2 linked regions of the Aureispira sp. CCB-E genome follow. The protein of the gene in region 1 interacts with the protein of each later gene in a pairwise test. Links are inferred from orthologs where the notes say so. Each region holds a gene or a part of one and is shown in the gene's direction. Other genes may lie near its edges.

Region 1 (7,100 bases):
TTGATAGCTGAATGGGCTTGTTTTAATAAAACCACAGAGCTGTTTATGAAACAATCAACGAATTACTTTTTTTAATAAAGTATTTTTTTTGCTTGATAAAATGGCAATAGCCTGCTAAAACCATGTTGAGCATCTTCAACTATTAGAGCATTTGTTTAATTATGCCTATTAATTAAAGGATGTTTTTTGTAAAAGAATGTATTGTACAAAATTTGTAAATGACTTTCTATTCATTTTACGAATGACTAATATGAAAGTTAGCTTTATTCCTATTTTTCTCCAAATTTTGAGCCTGATATTAAGGAATCGTTCCATACAAACTGCTTTTTTCTTGACAATCTCTAAAAAGTAGAGCAGCGTTATCTTTTGTTAAGACCAAAGTAAAATAGCTAGGCTATCTTTGAACTACTGAATAGATAGTGATCAATTATTGAGGAATAAAAGCACTTGCTTTTAACTCCAAAATTAAAGATGTGTAATTTGCTTCTAAATTTTGAAGCGTAGTGACCTTTAAAATTTAGTTAGAATCATTTTTAAATGATTCTATTCGTATAGCCAGCAGCAAGTATAATCCTGAAAATATATTTTGTACTGCTGGCTTTTTATATTCAATGCAATGACATTCATAAATCGTAGAAATGTTGAATGCAAAAGGAAAAAGATGGAACAAAAGTAGATTGAAGTTTGATTGCTAGAGCTTTAAATTAAAGAAAGGTGGATATAAATGACCAAAAAATAAAAATGAATAGAGTATTCTTAGAAAAACCTTTATACTAATTTGAATAAGCTTAGAAAAACTTTTAGATTTGAGCAATTGAAACATTATTATAATAACATTCAATCATTACACAATGAATCTGCATGAATATCAAGCCAAAGAACTATTAGCTAGTTATGGCGTGCCTATCCAACGCGGTGTTGTCGTTGAAAATCTAGACGATATCGAAACTGCATTTGCTAAATTAAAAGAAGAAACAGGCACTAGTTGGTGTGTTGTTAAAGCGCAAATCCACGCTGGAGGACGCGGAAAAGGCGGTGGAGTTAAGTTGGCCAAAAACATGGACGAATTAAAAACACATGCTGGTAATATCTTAGGTATGATGTTAAAAACACCTCAAACTCCTGGTGGAATGGATGGTGAGGGTAAATTGGTTCGCAAGATTCTAATTACAGAGGATGTTTATTATCCAGATGCGGATGGTAACATGGATGTGAACGAATTTTACTATTCTATCTTGATGGACAGAGAGCGTAAATGTAATGTAATCGTATATTCTACGGAAGGTGGTATGGATATCGAGAAAGTAGCAGAAGAAACGCCACATTTGGTACATAAAGAATATATTCACCCTCATTTAGGTTTGCAAGCGTACCAAACACGTAATATTGCAAGCAATTTAGGTCTTGAAGGAGATGCATTCAAAGCAATGACAAAATTTGTTGCGGCAACATATAAAGCTTTTGTAGGAGCTGATGCTTCTTTGGTAGAAATCAATCCTTGTTTGAAAACTTCAGATAACAAAATTGTTGCTGCTGACTCTAAGGCTTCTCTAGATGAAAATGCATTGTTCCGTCATCCAGACTTGGCGGCTCTACGTGATGTACACGAAGAAGATCCTGCTGAGGTAGAAGCTAAAGAACATGGCTTAAGCTTTATTAAGTTGGATGGAAACGTAGGTTGTATGGTAAATGGTGCTGGTTTGGCAATGTCTACGATGGATATTATCAAATTATGTGGTGGCGAGCCTGCTAACTTCCTAGATGTAGGAGGTACTGCTGATGCAAAGCGTGTTGAAACTGCTTTCCGTATCATTTTGAAAGACGAAAATGTAAAGGCAATTTTGATTAATATTTTTGGTGGAATTGTTCGTTGTGACCGTGTGGCACAAGGTGTTGTTGATGCTTACCAAAATATTGGTGATATCAATGTTCCAATCATTGTACGTTTACAAGGAACTAATGCAGAAATCGCTAAGCAATTAATCGACGATTCTGGGCTGGATGTACATTCTGCTGTAACTCTACAAGAGGCTGCTGATAAAGTAACTGAATTGGTAGGTTAAAAAGAATCTAATAAAATAAAAATTAAAGGTTGTTGCCAATTGGTAGCAACCTTTTTTTTTGAACAAAAAATAGCTTTTTAGAATGTATTAAAGTCAAAAAATGCTTGATAAAGAAAGGCTATTGGAATGAAAAAGCTTATTTTGTAAAAAATAACCATATATAGACCACCATTTATTAATTACTTATCGACTGTTAAACAGAGCATTTTATGGAAAAGTTATTCCCAGTTATTTGCATTCTATTCCTACAGACGTTCTCATTGTGGGGGCAGCCAAACGATGTTGTTGCTACTTTGGCAGCAGAGTCTAAGAAAGTTACTCGTTGTTTTACCAATGAAAAAGTAGCAGAAGCTATTCAAAAAAATGCTGTTCTTAGAAAACGAAAGGCTGTGACAGAAGCAAGAATCAATCGCTACATAGAGCAAGAAAAGCTTGCATTTAAAGGGAGAAATGCACCACCTGTTTATACTATTCCTGTTGTGGTACACATCGTATACCGAACAGCGGCACAGAATATTTCAGACCAACGAGTTTATGAACAATTGCAGGTTTTGAATGAAGATTATAGAAGGACAAACGCCGATGCAAGTAATGTTCCTACTACCTTTGCTGGGGTTGTCGCCGATACAGAGATTGAGTTTTGTCTAGCGACCAAAGATCCTAACAATAATGCAACAACAGGGATTACACGAACTCAAACGTCTGTTAATAATATTGGCAATGGTAGTGCTTATTACTCCACAGCGGCAGGAGGGATCGATATATGGGACCCCAATAAATACTTAAATATATGGGTTTGCGAACTTGGCGGTGGAGTTTTGGGATTCACGTACACGCCCGGAAGTGCACCTAATGGTGCCGATGGAGTTGTTATTGGATATCAATATTTTGGTAAAACAGGAGCAACAGCACCTTATAATGGAGGTCGAACAACTACTCATGAAGTAGGACATTGGTTGAATTTGCAACATGTTTGGGGACCAGGAAATGGAGGCTGCAATCAAGATGATGGAGTGACCGATACTCCTTTGCAAGATCAAGCATACAGTGGTTGCCCCACACACCCTGCTACGTCTTGTGGATCTGCTGATATGTTTATGAACTTTATGGATTATGTGAATGACAATTGTATGAATTCGTTTACTGCTGGACAAAAAACTAGGATGAGAGCTGCTATTGCTGTTGCTCGACCTGGCTTATTGACATCACAAGCTTGTGTTATTGCTAGCCATGATGCTGGAATTTATGCCATTAACCATCCTAGTGGAGCAATGTGTACGAATTCTTTTGTACCAGAGGTGACCATTAAAAATTATGGAGCATCTCCCTTGACTTCTGCTGTAATTAACTACCAAATTGATGGGGGCATGGTGATGACTCAAAACTGGACAGGAAATTTGCCAACAACACAAACGGCTTTGGTTCAGTTGCCACAACAAACAGTAACAAATGGTGCTCATATGATAACCGTTTGGACTTCCTTGCCCAATGGCAATGCAGATGGAGACTCGAATAACGACCAAAACTCAACGCCTTTTACGGTCTCTGTTGGAGGACTAGCCTTACCGTTTTCAGAAGGTTTTGAAGGAGCTACTTTTCCTGCTGTAGGTTGGAGCGCATCTAACCCTGATAATGATGTTACTTGGGCACGAACAACAGTGGCATCAAAAACAGGAGGTGCTTCTATGTTTATGGATAATTGGGATTATCCTGCCAATGGTGAAAAGGATTGGATTTCACTGCCTGCTCTTAATATGAGCAATTCATCTACGGTAACCATGACGTTTGAATTAGCCTATGCCTTGTATTCTGCCTCTGGTTTTAGTGATACTTTGCGTCTTTGGGCTTCTGATGACTGTGGGCAGACTTGGACGAAAATCTATGAAAAAGCAGGCACTGCTTTAGCAACTGTTGCCAATCTGCAAGCCTCGGAATTTGTTCCAACGACTGGAGATTGGAGGAAGGAAACCATTGATTTGTCGGTTTATAAGAATGCCTCTAATGTTCAAATTCAATTTGAGCATGTTTGCGATTATGAAAATAATTTGTACGTAGATGATATTAACATTACGAATACGCCTGGACTAAACGTAACAACCTTAAACCAAACTAAAGGCAACCTAAATATATATCCCAATCCAACAACAGGTCAATTAAATGTTGATGTCCAGTTGCCCAAACAAGCAGCTCTTGTTATTACGGTGTACAATGCTTTAGGACAAGAAGTAGGGCAGCTATGGGATGAAAATGTGATTGGTGGAAATTATAAATTAAACCTTTCTGATTTGACATCAGGGGTTTACCACATACAGGTGGCAGGCGGAGGAACAAGAATGATGCAAAAAGTAGTCTTGAAATAGGCTTATTAAGCTGTTCGATAAGGAAATTAATGCCATGAAAATTTAAAGGTTAGGAAAATCATAACGTTATAATTAACAATAGTTCGTTGAAACCACGCAGTAGCAGCGAACCGAGCTATGCGAGTTCACGACCGTAGGGAGCTAATTAACGACCACGAAGTAGCAGCGTAGCTAACTACTAAATTAATAGTAATACATGAAAACAGCCCTAAAAATAGGATTTAATAAAACAACTCAACATTGGAAAGCAGCACTTGTAGAATCGAGAAGTTTGATTGCAAAAATTATTTTAGTCACTTTATTAGAAAGTTTCTTTTTACATGAATGTGTATTGCTATTAGCGTTTGATGTTAATAATTATTATAGCTTCAAGTCTATTGTTGATGTTGATATACTAGATTTTTCTGACAATGAGAACAGTGTAATTATCTACTTGTTGGGCATGACTCGAAGTTTTTTTTATGAATTAACGATTTTAAATAGTTTCTTTTTAGGCGTGTATTGGCATCATACAGGGTTGCCAAAAACAGGTACAAGGAATAGTACTCCTAGTATGGATAATGTACTAGATGTACCAATAGAACATAAACAAGGGCGTTTAACAGAAGTATTACAATATATAGAGAAAAGTGTCCGCATTCGTTATTTTCAGATGGTTGTATTACTTATTGTTATACAAATAATTGGTAACCTCATTGGCAACTTCTTGTACGATGTACTAATATTGGTAGGGTATACTTATTACTGGATTTTAGGAATGGTACCCTATTTATTATTGTTGTTATTGTACCTAAAATGGTTAGGGCTTTCATTTGAACAGTTTTGGCAAGCAAATGGGAAATGGATTGGGATTGTTGTTGGAGCGATTGTTCTTCCTAGTATTGGGAGGTATGTTGGCAGAATTATTCGCACGGTACTAGCCGTTATTATTGCCGTTTTTGCAGAGGTTGTCAATATAAATGCTTTGTTAGGTTTTATAAGTATTTTGTTATACAGCTTTCTTTGGTTGACATTGATTGGTATTTTTTATTCTCAAACCCTAATTTATTTTAAGAATGAACAAGAAGCTTAATTATGTCTTTAGGGAGGTCGTTGATAACTATAAAGACAGTTACATTGGAAACAGTGCCTTTTATATTAGCTTTGGATTACTGTGTTTATTTTTAGGTGTGTCGATTGTAGGAGGAATTTATCTCTTTGATATGCATATTTTAATTACATTGACAGAGCTGGATAACATACATTATATCTATGCTTATTTACTGCTACTTAGCTTACCATGTGTAGCAACCTTAAAAAGAGACCATCGTAGTAATTTGAAGTTTTGGCAAACATTAGCTCAAAATATGGGCGTCTTTTTGTTGTTGGGAGGATTAATTGTTGTCGGTTGTTTTGTATTATTTGCCTACCAAAATACATTAGGAAGTTATACTTTTTTTATGTCTGTAGGAGGATTTGTTGAAATTGTGGGCAATTTTTCTGTCGCCTTGATTTTGTTGTTTGTAATCAGGCAGTTAATGGATAAAAATATTCCTTTTTTTGAACTGATGGTAGAAGCATTTTTCTTAGCGATTATCTTGTTTGCATTAATTCAAGAGTTTCAGTCCTTTTTTGTTTATGGTCTGATGGAGAGCTTCCGATTTATTTTTGGAAGTGATTTTGGTGAAATTGTTTTAACACCCATTCTTTTTATATTAGTAAATCTAGTTTTAAGCCCAATGCTGGTTCTAATCACCACATCATTAATTGAGTATAAAGCAATAGAAAATAACCCCCCAAATCCACCTTTAAATTCAGATTTTATCAAAAAAGAAGGAGAGTAAGGCATTTAGAATAACTAGGTTTCTATCAGTTGAGGGTTATGACTCAGAAATCATAATTGTTCTATTTTTTTCAAACCTTCTAAAGCGGGCGGATAAGCAGCATTGAGTTCCAATATTTCAGAATAGTACAGTCTTGCTTGTTCCAAATCATAAACTTCAAGGTATAATTCAGCTATTTGTAGCATTAATGGAATATCAAAAGGGCTTTCTTGTAAGGCAAGTTTGTGCCATCGAATGGCTTTCGTATACTCCTCATTTTCTAAGGATAATTCCATCAGTGCTTGTAGAGGTTGGTAGTAAAATTCATTTTCTTCCAATGCTTTTTCAAAGTAAGTCTCTGCTGCTGGCAAGTTCTGAAAGCCTTTCCATTCAATAGCTCCTAATAGATAATATGTTTCATCTAAATTATAATAAACACTAGATAGGGTAAGGTGTAAACTCTTCAAAGCGAAATTTTTGGCTTCTTCCCATTTGTTTTCTTCAAACAGAAAATGAGCCAATGCAAAAATAGCACGATTAAACTTAGGGTAAAGCTGAATGCAGCGTTTCCATGTTTCTATTGCAGCTAATTTATCATTCAAATCGTGTTGATAAAAAGAGGCTAAATTGTAAAGAATATCTTGATGCGGCTGTTCCTGATAAATTTGATTATAATGAGTAATAATTTGTGTTTTGTGTATTTCTAATGTTGAGTTAGCAGTATATTTTTCTTGTAAGGAAGCTAAATAACAGAGCATAATATGGCTAGTTTTGGCACCGTTGTTAATCGCCAATTCGTAATATTGTAGTCCTTTTTCAAATAAATCGCTATGTTGACAAAAAATAGTACCAACTTCTGCATAGACAGCTGCTCT
Region 2 (9,954 bases), 5.9 Mb from region 1 along the record:
AGAGCCAATTTACTTCGAGCGGTATTAACGTTATTAATTATTGCTTTTGGAATTATGGCTTTGGTGGGGATTTTGACTTCTATTGATGCCATCAAGAACTCTTTGACTGATAATTTGGCAAGCATGGGAACCAATACGTTTAATGTCATACGAAAAGGGACAGGTCTAGGAGGAGGACGAAGAGGACGCCGTTCTAATATTGGAGATAAAATTAGTTACAAACAAGCTGCCTCATTTAAAGAAAAATACCAATACCCTGCTGCTGTGTCTATCTCTGCTTTAGGTTCTTTGAGTGCTGTTGTTAAGCATGAGGGAACAGAAACAGATCCAAATACTACAATATATGGAGCGGATGAAAACTACTTGGATGTTGCTGGTTACAAATTGGCAGCGGGGCGAAATATAACCGCTTTGGAGTCGGAGGCAGGGCGAAATATTGTCATTTTAGGGGCATCTATTGCCGAAAAACTCTTTGAAAATTATACTAATGTTAATATTTTAGGCAAAACAATTTCTATTCGAAACATACGCTTTACGGTTATTGGTGTGATGGAAGAGAAAGGGTCAAGTATGACTTTCAGTGGAGACAAAATGGTTATTGTTCCTTTGCAAACACTCCGTAAGTACTTTGGTTCTCAAACCAGTTCTTATAATTTATCAGTAATGGTAACGGATGCCTTAAACATTGATCCCGCTATGGCTGAAGCCGAAGGGGTTTTTCGACGTGTTCGAAAAATTAAAATAGGAGAAGAGTCCGATTTTGAACTAGAAAAAAGCGATGGCTTGATTTCCTTAATCGTTGAAAACACAGCAACTTTGCAGATGGCGGCTATTTTTATTGGTCTTATCACCTTATTAGGAGCGGCGATAGGATTGATGAATATTATGCTGGTTTCTGTCACCGAGCGAACTAGAGAAATAGGGATTTGTAAATCTCTTGGAGCAACTCGACGCACCATTTTAGTGCAATTTTTAGTAGAAGCGATTGTGATCTGTCAAATTGGTGGCTTTGTAGGCATCGTATTTGGTATTATAGCAGGCAATGGGGTAACTTATATGGTAGGAGGAGCTTTTGTTGTTCCTTGGGCTTGGATTGCACTCGGCTTTTCTCTCTGTTTTATTGTTGGAATCGTTTCGGGATTATATCCAGCTGTAAAAGCCTCTAAATTAGACCCTATCGAAGCGTTGCGTTATGAGTAATTACTTGGTGTTGGTCATAATGTTTCAGTAAATTGTTCGTCTATAACTAGTTGTAATAATTATTATGACAACCAATTGGCGTATCGTTTACTTCTATGATAATAAGGCTAAAACGTCCTGTTTATCTAAGGTAAACCAAACAAAACGTTAAAAAAGGAAGCATAAGGATTAAAATAAAAGAAAAAACACAACATTATAAAATGTAAGTGCGTACATATATATGTAATATACTGTTTTAACTTTTTGCTAAACATTAATCACTTTCTTCTGTTCTAGGTTTTGCAAGGCTGCTTAATTTGTATTTTTGTGAAAAATAAAATAGTTTTCACTTTTTATTGAAAGTTATGAAACAAAAACTTTAAATTGCAGTATTCAATTAGCAATAGTTAGCTGCGCTGCTAATTAGTAGAACCAAATAAGATGAAACCCCAAATCCTTAATTTAATACCGCTTGCTTATGAAAAATGGTTTATCAAAGCAACCATATATGGACAGAGATTTAACAGCATCTTCTCGAAAACAAGATCACATACAATTGGCGTTCAAATCTCAAATTGAACGCACTAGTTTAGATGATCGATTTTATTACGAACCACTATTAGCTGGTCATCCAACTGCTGAAGATCAACATTCTTTTACTTTTTTGGGTAAAACGATGCAAACACCTTTGTGGGTGTCAAGCATGACTGGTGGCACAGAATATGCAAATGTAATTAACCATAACTTAGCGAGAGTTGCACGAGACTTTGGTTTTGGAATGGGATTGGGATCTTGTCGAGGCTTATTGACAAGCGATCAATATTTACAAGATTTTGATGTACGTGCCATTATTGGAGATGATTTGCCTTTGTATGCTAATTTGGGAATTGCTCAATTAGAACAATTGTTTGATGAGCAAAAATCCGTCTTAATTAGCGACCTAATTCATAAATTAAAAGCAGATGGTTTGATTATCCATGTCAATCCTTTTCAAGAATGGTTGCAGCCAGAAGGCGATCACTTTAAGTACCCGCCAATTGATACCATAAAACGAGTGCTTGATGCGTTTCCTGATTTGAATATCATTGTTAAAGAAGTAGGTCAAGGCATGGGGTATAAGAGTTTGGAGGCATTGTTTCAATTGCCTATTATGGCAGTAGATTTTGCTGCCAATGGAGGCACCAATTTTGCAAAGTTAGAATTGTTGCGCTCGGATGCCCAAAAACAAGAGATTTACTCTAAATTAGCCAATGTAGGGCATAGTGCAGAGGAAATGGTTTTGATGACAAATCAGATAATGAACGATTTAGGGGAGCGAGCACTTTGTAAAGAAGTTATTATTTCTGGAGGAATTAAGGACTTTTTAGACGGGTATTATCTAATAAATAAACTATCTTCGCCTGCGATTTATGGTCAAGCATCTGCATTTTTGAAGCATGCACGAGGTGATTACAAAGAATTATACGACTATGTTTCTACTCAAATAGAAGGATTGAAACTAGCAAAAAAATATTTAACAGTAAAGTAATGAATTGTAGTTAGTTGTTAGTCTATTTTCAAAATAGAACTGGAGTTCAACATCAATTTTAATTACAATTCAAGGTTTTAAAAACAAAACCAATATGAAAAAGCCAACAATAGTATCGGGATTCTCAAAACTATCCAAACGAGGAAAAATTCGCTGGTTGGTAGAAAACTTCTTTATCAATCCAGAAGAAGTTGCACGCGAACTAAAAAGTTTTTGGTATGGTGATCCACAGAAACAGAAAATTTTCGACGACTTTAGCGAAAATACAGTAAGTAATTTTTATTTGCCTTACGGTGTGGTTCCTAATTTGGAAATCAATGGAAAACTATATTGTGTGCCGATGGTGATTGAAGAGTCTTCTGTTGTAGCAGCGGCTTCGGCAGCAGCTAAATTTTGGCTAAAAAGAGGCGGATTTAAAGCTGAAATTATTGCTACGCATAAAATTGGTCAAGTACATTTTGATTGGAAGGGAGATTATACCAAACTGTACAATCGTTTTTCGGAGTTGAAAGAACGTATTTTGGACGATACGGCACACATCACCTCCAATATGCGAGAGCGTGGTGGTGGAATTTCGGAAATAGAGTTGGTCAATATGACGCATTTAGAGGCGAACTATTATCAGCTAAAAATGACTTTTGAGACCTGTGACTCAATGGGAGCCAACTTTATCAACTCTTGTTTAGAGGAGGCTTCTCGTTCATTGCGTGCTTTTATGAGTGAGCAAGAGAGTTTTTCTGACGAAGAAAAAGAGGTGACGGTTATCATGGCTATTTTATCAAATTATACACCAGAGTGTTTGGTGCGTGCTTGGGTAGAATGCCCTGTGGAAGATTTGGGGACATTTGATAATGGTAATATTGATGCGGCTACTTTTGCATATAAATTTGATAAAGCGCTCAAAATAGCACATATTGATGTGCATAGAGCCACCACACATAACAAAGGAATTTTTAATGGAATTGATGCCGTGGCATTAGCGACAGGAAATGATTTCCGAGCAATTGAGTCTTGTGGTCATACGTATGCTGCACGAGATGGAAGTTACAAAAGCTTGTCGTCTGCTAAAGTAGAGGATGGCATGTTTAAGTTTTGGCTAGACATTCCACTAGCAATAGGAACAGTAGGTGGTTTGACTTCTTTGCATCCGTTGGCCAAGCGTTCTCTGGAAATGTTAGGTAATCCTTCGGCAGAAGAACTGATGATGGTGATTGCAGCAACAGGCTTAGCACAAAATTTTGCTGCTGTTCGCTCCTTGGTAACAACAGGAATTCAACAAGGTCATATGAAAATGCATTTAATGAATATCTTGAATCATTTGGAGGCAACAGAAAAAGAAGCGATTGTTGTTCTGTCTCACTTCAAGGATAAATTAGTTTCGTTTACTGCGGTTCGTGATTTTCTTAATTTGTTGAGAACGAATCCAACAACAGAACTAAAAATGAAATAACAGGTTCGAATTAGAAAAGAAAAATAATTATCTTATATTTGAAGACATAGAGCAAACAGGTGGTTTGTTTTATGTCTTTTTTTAGTTTTAATGGATTACCGAAAAAATGGCAAAAAAACCAACCAAATTAGAATTATTATTAGAAGATATTCCAGCACCAATGCGCAATAAATTTATTGTCGTAACAGCTTTATTTGTGGTTTGGATGTTCTTCTTTGATAACAATAGCATTATCTCTCAATATCGATTACAAGCAACCTTGCAAGAATTGCAATCAAAAAAGGATTATTATCAAACCGAAATAAGCCAAGCGGAAAAAGATAATAAAGAACTTTTTACGGATGATAAAACCAGAGAAAAGTTTGCTAGAGAACATTATTACATGAAAAAGCCAGATGAAGAAGTTTTTGTGATTGAAAAATAAAAAAAATTAATAAGCTACCTTATCAAAAAGGGAGGGATAATTTTGTTCTACACTAGGTAATTTGTAAATTTGGCACACTATACAATTCAATTAATAATCTTATAAATAAAGAAAAAAAATGTCTGTACTAGTCAACAAAGATTCTAAAATCATTGTACAAGGTTTTACAGGAAAGGAAGGGACTTTTCATGCAAGCCAAATGATTGAATATGGCACTAATGTAGTAGGTGGTGTTACTCCAGGTAAAAGTGGTCAAACACACTTGGACCGTCCTGTTTTTGGAACTGTAGCTGATGCTGTTGCCAAAACTGGTGCAGATACTTCTATTATCTTTGTTCCTCCTCGCTTTGCTGCAGATGCTGTATTAGAAGCTGCAGATGCAGGAATCAAAGTAATTATCTGTATCACGGAAGGAATTCCAGTTCAAGATATGGTAAAAGTAAAAGCTTTTATCGAGGACAAAAATGTTCGCTTGATTGGACCAAACTGCCCTGGTATTATTACAGCTGAAGAAGCAAAAGTAGGTATTATGCCTGGGTTTATCTTCAAAAAAGGTAAAATTGGAATTGTATCTAAATCAGGTACGCTAACGTACGAGGCTGCTGACCAAATTGTAAAAGCTGGTTTGGGAGTAACAACGGCAATTGGTATCGGTGGTGATCCAATTATTGGAACGACAACAAAAGAAGCAGTTGAATTATTGATGGCTGACCCTGAAACAGAGGGTATCGTGATGATTGGTGAAATTGGAGGAAATTTAGAGGCTCAAGCTGCTCGTTGGATCAAAGAACATGGTACGAAGCCTGTTGTTGGATTTATTGCTGGTGAAACGGCTCCTGTTGGTCGTACAATGGGGCACGCTGGTGCTATCGTTGGTGGCGCAGACGATACTGCTGCTGCTAAGAAACGCATTTTGCGTGAGTGTGGTGTTTTGGTTGTAGATTCTCCTGCTGATATTGGAGCTACAATGGTAAAAGCACTAGAATCTGTAAAAGCATAAGCTAACTCAAGCAAGTATAGCTTTATTATAAAGAAAGCCACTTTGGAAACTCCCAAAGTGGCTTTTTGTTTATGCTAAGAATAGCATAGCTTTATAATGAGGTTAAAAATCCCCTATTACACAGATAGCAAAAGGAACCAATCCAAATGGTGGATTGATTCCTTCTTGTAATTCATTACTCCAATTTTGAGGAGTATAATATATCCTATTTAGTAAGTCGGTTACTTATATAACAATCGGCTATTATAACACTATACAGGGAGCGAATTGTTAGAAAAATAACGTCTATTTATTCCTGTAGTTGAATGAATTTCGTGTTGTTGGGTAAATGATAATACCAGAACGAGGGAATAAGAAACTCAGACGAGGGGTGAAATTGATTAGTGTATTTTAATACTTAGAGAGAGGAGTTAATCTTTGATTTAATGCTGTTAATAAGTGCTGGAGAAACACTACGACGATTAACTTTTTTGCGAAGGAATTCACGGAATGATTTCTCTTTTTGCAATTTAGCGAGTTGTTCAGGAGAATTTTTGACGTCTGTTAAAAATTCACGCGATTCTTGGTTGGATAGGGCTCCATCAAGATACATTACTAATCTTCTTTGGAATTCCCCTGGATTGCCAGATGTTTTCATAATACTTAATTTTAAAATATAAATAGAACTAAATAGATTTTTCAATAACAGTTTCTACTCTAGATGATTGTTTGTACTTTAAATAGAAAAGTAGGAGTAGAACTGCGAAATGTTTATGGTTAATAAATTTAATAAACAGAAAATGTTGCTTTACTGATAAACTATTACTGTGCCAATAAGTAACATTTTCTGTCATAAATTGTTCAATTTTTATTTTTTTTGTCCACGTTTATCTTTATAACCCATGGATTGTGCATAATCTGTTAAACGCTCTTTAAGCATGTTTCTAGCACGATGCAACCTAGATCGGACAGTTCCGATAGGAATATCAATTATTTTAGATATTTCTTCATAAGTGAAGCCTTCAATGTCACAAAGTAGAATGACAGTTCTGAAATCAATAGGCAATGCATTAATAGCATTGGTGACTTCATCGCCCATCATACCTTGAAAAATATCTTCTCTCAAGTCGAAGAAATCTACATAGCTTGCGTCTTCACTATCGTGATAGGTTGCAATTTCCTCATAGTCTACCTGTGTTGGTCGTTTGCTTTTCTTACGATATTGGTTGATAAAAGCGTTCTTCAATATCTTAAACAACCAAGCCTTCGCATTAGTTCCTTGAATGTACTTATCTATGAATCTAAATGCCTTTAAATAAGTTTCTTGAACCAAGTCATTTGCATCATCTTCGTTGTAACAAAGGTGAAAAGCAAAATTATAGAGTGCGTCAATTTGAGGCATCAATTCGCTGTTAAATACAGCTAATTGCTCTGGTGTCGCTGTAGGAACTTCTTCCTGTTGGTCAACTTCTTCTTCTAAGTATTCATTTTCGTTTTCCACGGTGATGTTGTATTTAAGTTGAATTTATTACCAATATTTTACAAATGACAGCATTGAATAGGAGCCATGATTTACAAAACACGATAGTATTCTAGGATTTGTTAAAGCGATTGTTGTTGAATAAACTACGAAGTAATGTGAAAACTCAACTATTTATAATTATCATAATAGTTGACAAAACTATATAGTATAGTATTAATATACCCTAATTTATTCCACATAGTTTCCCAAAATACGCTTTTTTTTCAAAAAAGCATAATTAATACCTTGAAATGGATAGGAATAGAAACCGTTGTTTGTTGGTGATCGAACTAAAATAGTTTATACTTTTCCTTTTTTCCAAAGCTGATTGAAAGTATGTTTGGGAAACTTGGGAAACTCTCTGCGATCGCCCCACATTTTGCTCAAGAACAAGTTGCCAACCAAGTTTTTGCTAAAAGCAGGAGCATTCATCAACGACCTATTCAACATTGCTGTTCGCCAAGCCCGCCACATCAGCTGTTCTTCTTTTGGGCGCAAATTTTCTGCTTCTTCAAAAGAACGATTGTATAATAGCATTTGATGAAGGTTGATGTTGACAGGGCAGTTTTCTGTACAACTGCCACATAAAGAAGACGCTTGGCTTAAATGGACATTGTCTTCAAATTTTCCGATTTTTAGATGAGGACTAATAACTGCACCAATAGGACCACTATAAGGGCTATCATAAGTATGTCCACCAATGGTTTGATAGACAGGACAATTGTTGAGGCAAGAGCCACAACGAATACAATACATCGACTCTCGCATGTACTCATCGCCCATAACTTCGCTGCGTCCATTATCAAGCAAAATAACATACATATCTTCGGGACCATCTACTTCATGTGCTTGCTTAGGACCGCTCAAAATAGTATTGTAGACAGTGGTATTTTGTCCTGTACCAAACGTTGCCAACAAAGGCAAAAATAGATCTAAATCTTCTATTGAGGGAATCATTTTTTCAATTCCGATAATAGCAATATGTGTTTTGGGAAGCGTTGTTGCTAAACGCCCATTACCTTCATTTTCTACCAAGACCATAGAACCTGTATCTGCCAAAAGGAAGTTGCCTCCAGAAATACCAATGTCTGCTTGTGTGAAACGTTCTCGTAAAACTTGGCGAACATAAGCTGTTAGTGCTTCGGGGCTTGCATCTGGAGCGGTTTGGAATTTTTCGTGAAACAAATCAGCAATATCTTCTTTAGACAAATGCATGGCAGGAGTAACAATATGATAAGGTGTTTCTCCTTTGACTTGAACAATAAATTCTCCTAAATCAGTTTCTAGAACTTCAATACCTTGTTCTTCTAATAGATGGTTTAGTTTTATTTCTTCTGTAATCATGGATTTAGACTTAACAACAATTTTTGCTGCTTTTTCTTTCATGATTTGGGTAATCGCCTTTTGTGCTTCTTCGATATCTTCTGCCCAAATAACTTTTCCTCCACGAGCCGTAAACTTTGCTTCAAATTCTTCTAGGAGAGCAGGTAAATTTTGAATTGTTTTTGCTTTGATGTTTTTAGCCAATTGCCTTGCCTGCTCTAAGTTTTCAAACTGCTGTTTGCCTATAGCTACTTTGGTATGGTATTTCCCCATATTAAATTTAAGACGCTTTCGGTGCTCTTTTGAAAACGCTTTTTCCTCGGATTTTTCTAAAAAAGTAGCTAAGTGTTTATTCATTATTTCAAGGTATTAGACATAACGATTATAAAATAGGTTTGATAGAGTTTAAATTATTGATTGCTAGTGATTAAGTAGAGTTTTTAGGTTCTGTTAATTTGCCCAGCAAAAATAGTCACACACTTTATAAGGTTATTTAGCAAACTATTAAGTTTGATAAAAAGTGCTTATTCTCCACAGAAGAATAGACCTTATCACAAATTTAACTAATTTTGCAATCTTTTTGACACTTTAGTTGTTTTATGCTTCAATATAAAAAGTAGTGGTTCTCATTTAAAGAAAAAGAACGAATAATAAAGAATGGAATTTACACGATATCAATTGGATAACGGCTTGAAGCTGTTGGTACACCAAGATAAAAGTACCCCACTGGTTTCCGTTTGTATTACCTACAATGTAGGGACAAAAGACGAAGAAGAGGGAAAGTCTGGTTTTGCACACTTGTTTGAACATTTGATGTTTGGAGGTTCAAAGCACGCTTTGAGCTTTGATGATTATATTCAACAAGCAGGAGGTGAAAACAATGCTTTTACCAACCAAGATATGACCGTTTATTATGAATATATGCCTTATCAAAACCTCGAAACAGCCCTCTGGTTGGAAGCCGATCGAATGTTGCATCTTAACCTAGATGCAAAGGCTTTGGAGCGAGAAAAAAAAGTGGTATTAGAAGAATTTAAAGAGAGCTGTTTAAACGAACCTTATGGCGATATTTGGCATCATATAGGACCTATGGCTTACCGAGTACATCCTTACCGAATTCCTACGATAGGACAGGTGCCACAACACATTGAGGATGCAACTTTGGAAGATGTAAAGGCTTTTTTTGATCGCTTTTACTGTCCTAACAATGCTGTATTGAGTATCTGTGGAAATGTAGAACCTGAACAGGCTTTAAGGCTGACTCAAAAATGGTTTGGAGATATTGAGCAAGGAAAGGTAAATAAGATAAAGTCGCCTTACGAACCGTTACAAACAGAGAAACGAGTGATTGAGGTCGCTGCTAATGTTCCTTTAAATGCTTTGTATTTGGTGTTTCATAGCGCAGAACGCAACCACAATGATTATTATGTAGATGATTTTATAACCGATGTGTTGGCAGAAGGCGATGCTTCGCAACTGTATCAAAACTTGGTGAAAGAACAGGAATTGTTTTCGTCTATTGATGCCTATATTACGGCTTCTATTGATA

What was found.
Region 2: the proteins of sucC (region 1) and sucD interact in binary tests that used the Escherichia coli proteins (3 or more experiments, as listed by UniProt). The link is inferred for Aureispira sp. CCB-E from one-to-one orthologs.

The regions. Positions count from the first base shown.
Region 1 is NZ_CP133671.1:1,273,374-1,280,473, forward strand. The notes cover bases 12-2,957. They hold sucC (ADP-forming succinate--CoA ligase subunit beta), read left to right. Parts: upstream 12-851; coding sequence 852-2,063; downstream 2,064-2,957. Other genes in these bases: QP953_RS04800 (M43 family zinc metalloprotease), read left to right, coding at 2,273-2,957. In the rest of the region: more of QP953_RS04800, read left to right, coding at 2,958-4,423; QP953_RS04805 (hypothetical protein), read left to right, coding at 4,620-5,495; QP953_RS04810 (hypothetical protein), read left to right, coding at 5,479-6,246; QP953_RS04815 (hypothetical protein), read right to left, coding at 6,297-7,100. UniProt on the Escherichia coli protein: Succinyl-CoA synthetase functions in the citric acid cycle (TCA), coupling the hydrolysis of succinyl-CoA to the synthesis of either ATP or GTP and thus represents the only step of substrate-level phosphorylation in the TCA.
Region 2 is NZ_CP133671.1:7,165,406-7,175,359, reverse strand. What follows is about bases 3,799-6,640. They hold sucD (succinate--CoA ligase subunit alpha), read left to right. Parts: upstream 3,799-4,699; coding sequence 4,700-5,581; downstream 5,582-6,640. Other genes in these bases: QP953_RS27680 (sigma-70 family RNA polymerase sigma factor), read right to left, coding at 6,429-6,640; QP953_RS27685 (hypothetical protein), read right to left, coding at 5,979-6,218; QP953_RS27695 (septum formation initiator family protein), read left to right, coding at 4,264-4,581; QP953_RS27700 (hydroxymethylglutaryl-CoA reductase, degradative), read left to right, coding at 3,799-4,157. Outside these bases: QP953_RS27710 (ABC transporter permease), read left to right, coding at 1-1,200; QP953_RS27705 (isopentenyl-diphosphate delta-isomerase), read left to right, coding at 1,688-2,707; more of QP953_RS27700, read left to right, coding at 2,802-3,798; more of QP953_RS27680, read right to left, coding at 6,641-7,061; QP953_RS27675 (LutB/LldF family L-lactate oxidation iron-sulfur protein), read right to left, coding at 7,383-8,762; QP953_RS27670 (pitrilysin family protein), read left to right, coding at 9,063-9,954. UniProt on the Escherichia coli protein: Succinyl-CoA synthetase functions in the citric acid cycle (TCA), coupling the hydrolysis of succinyl-CoA to the synthesis of either ATP or GTP and thus represents the only step of substrate-level phosphorylation in the TCA.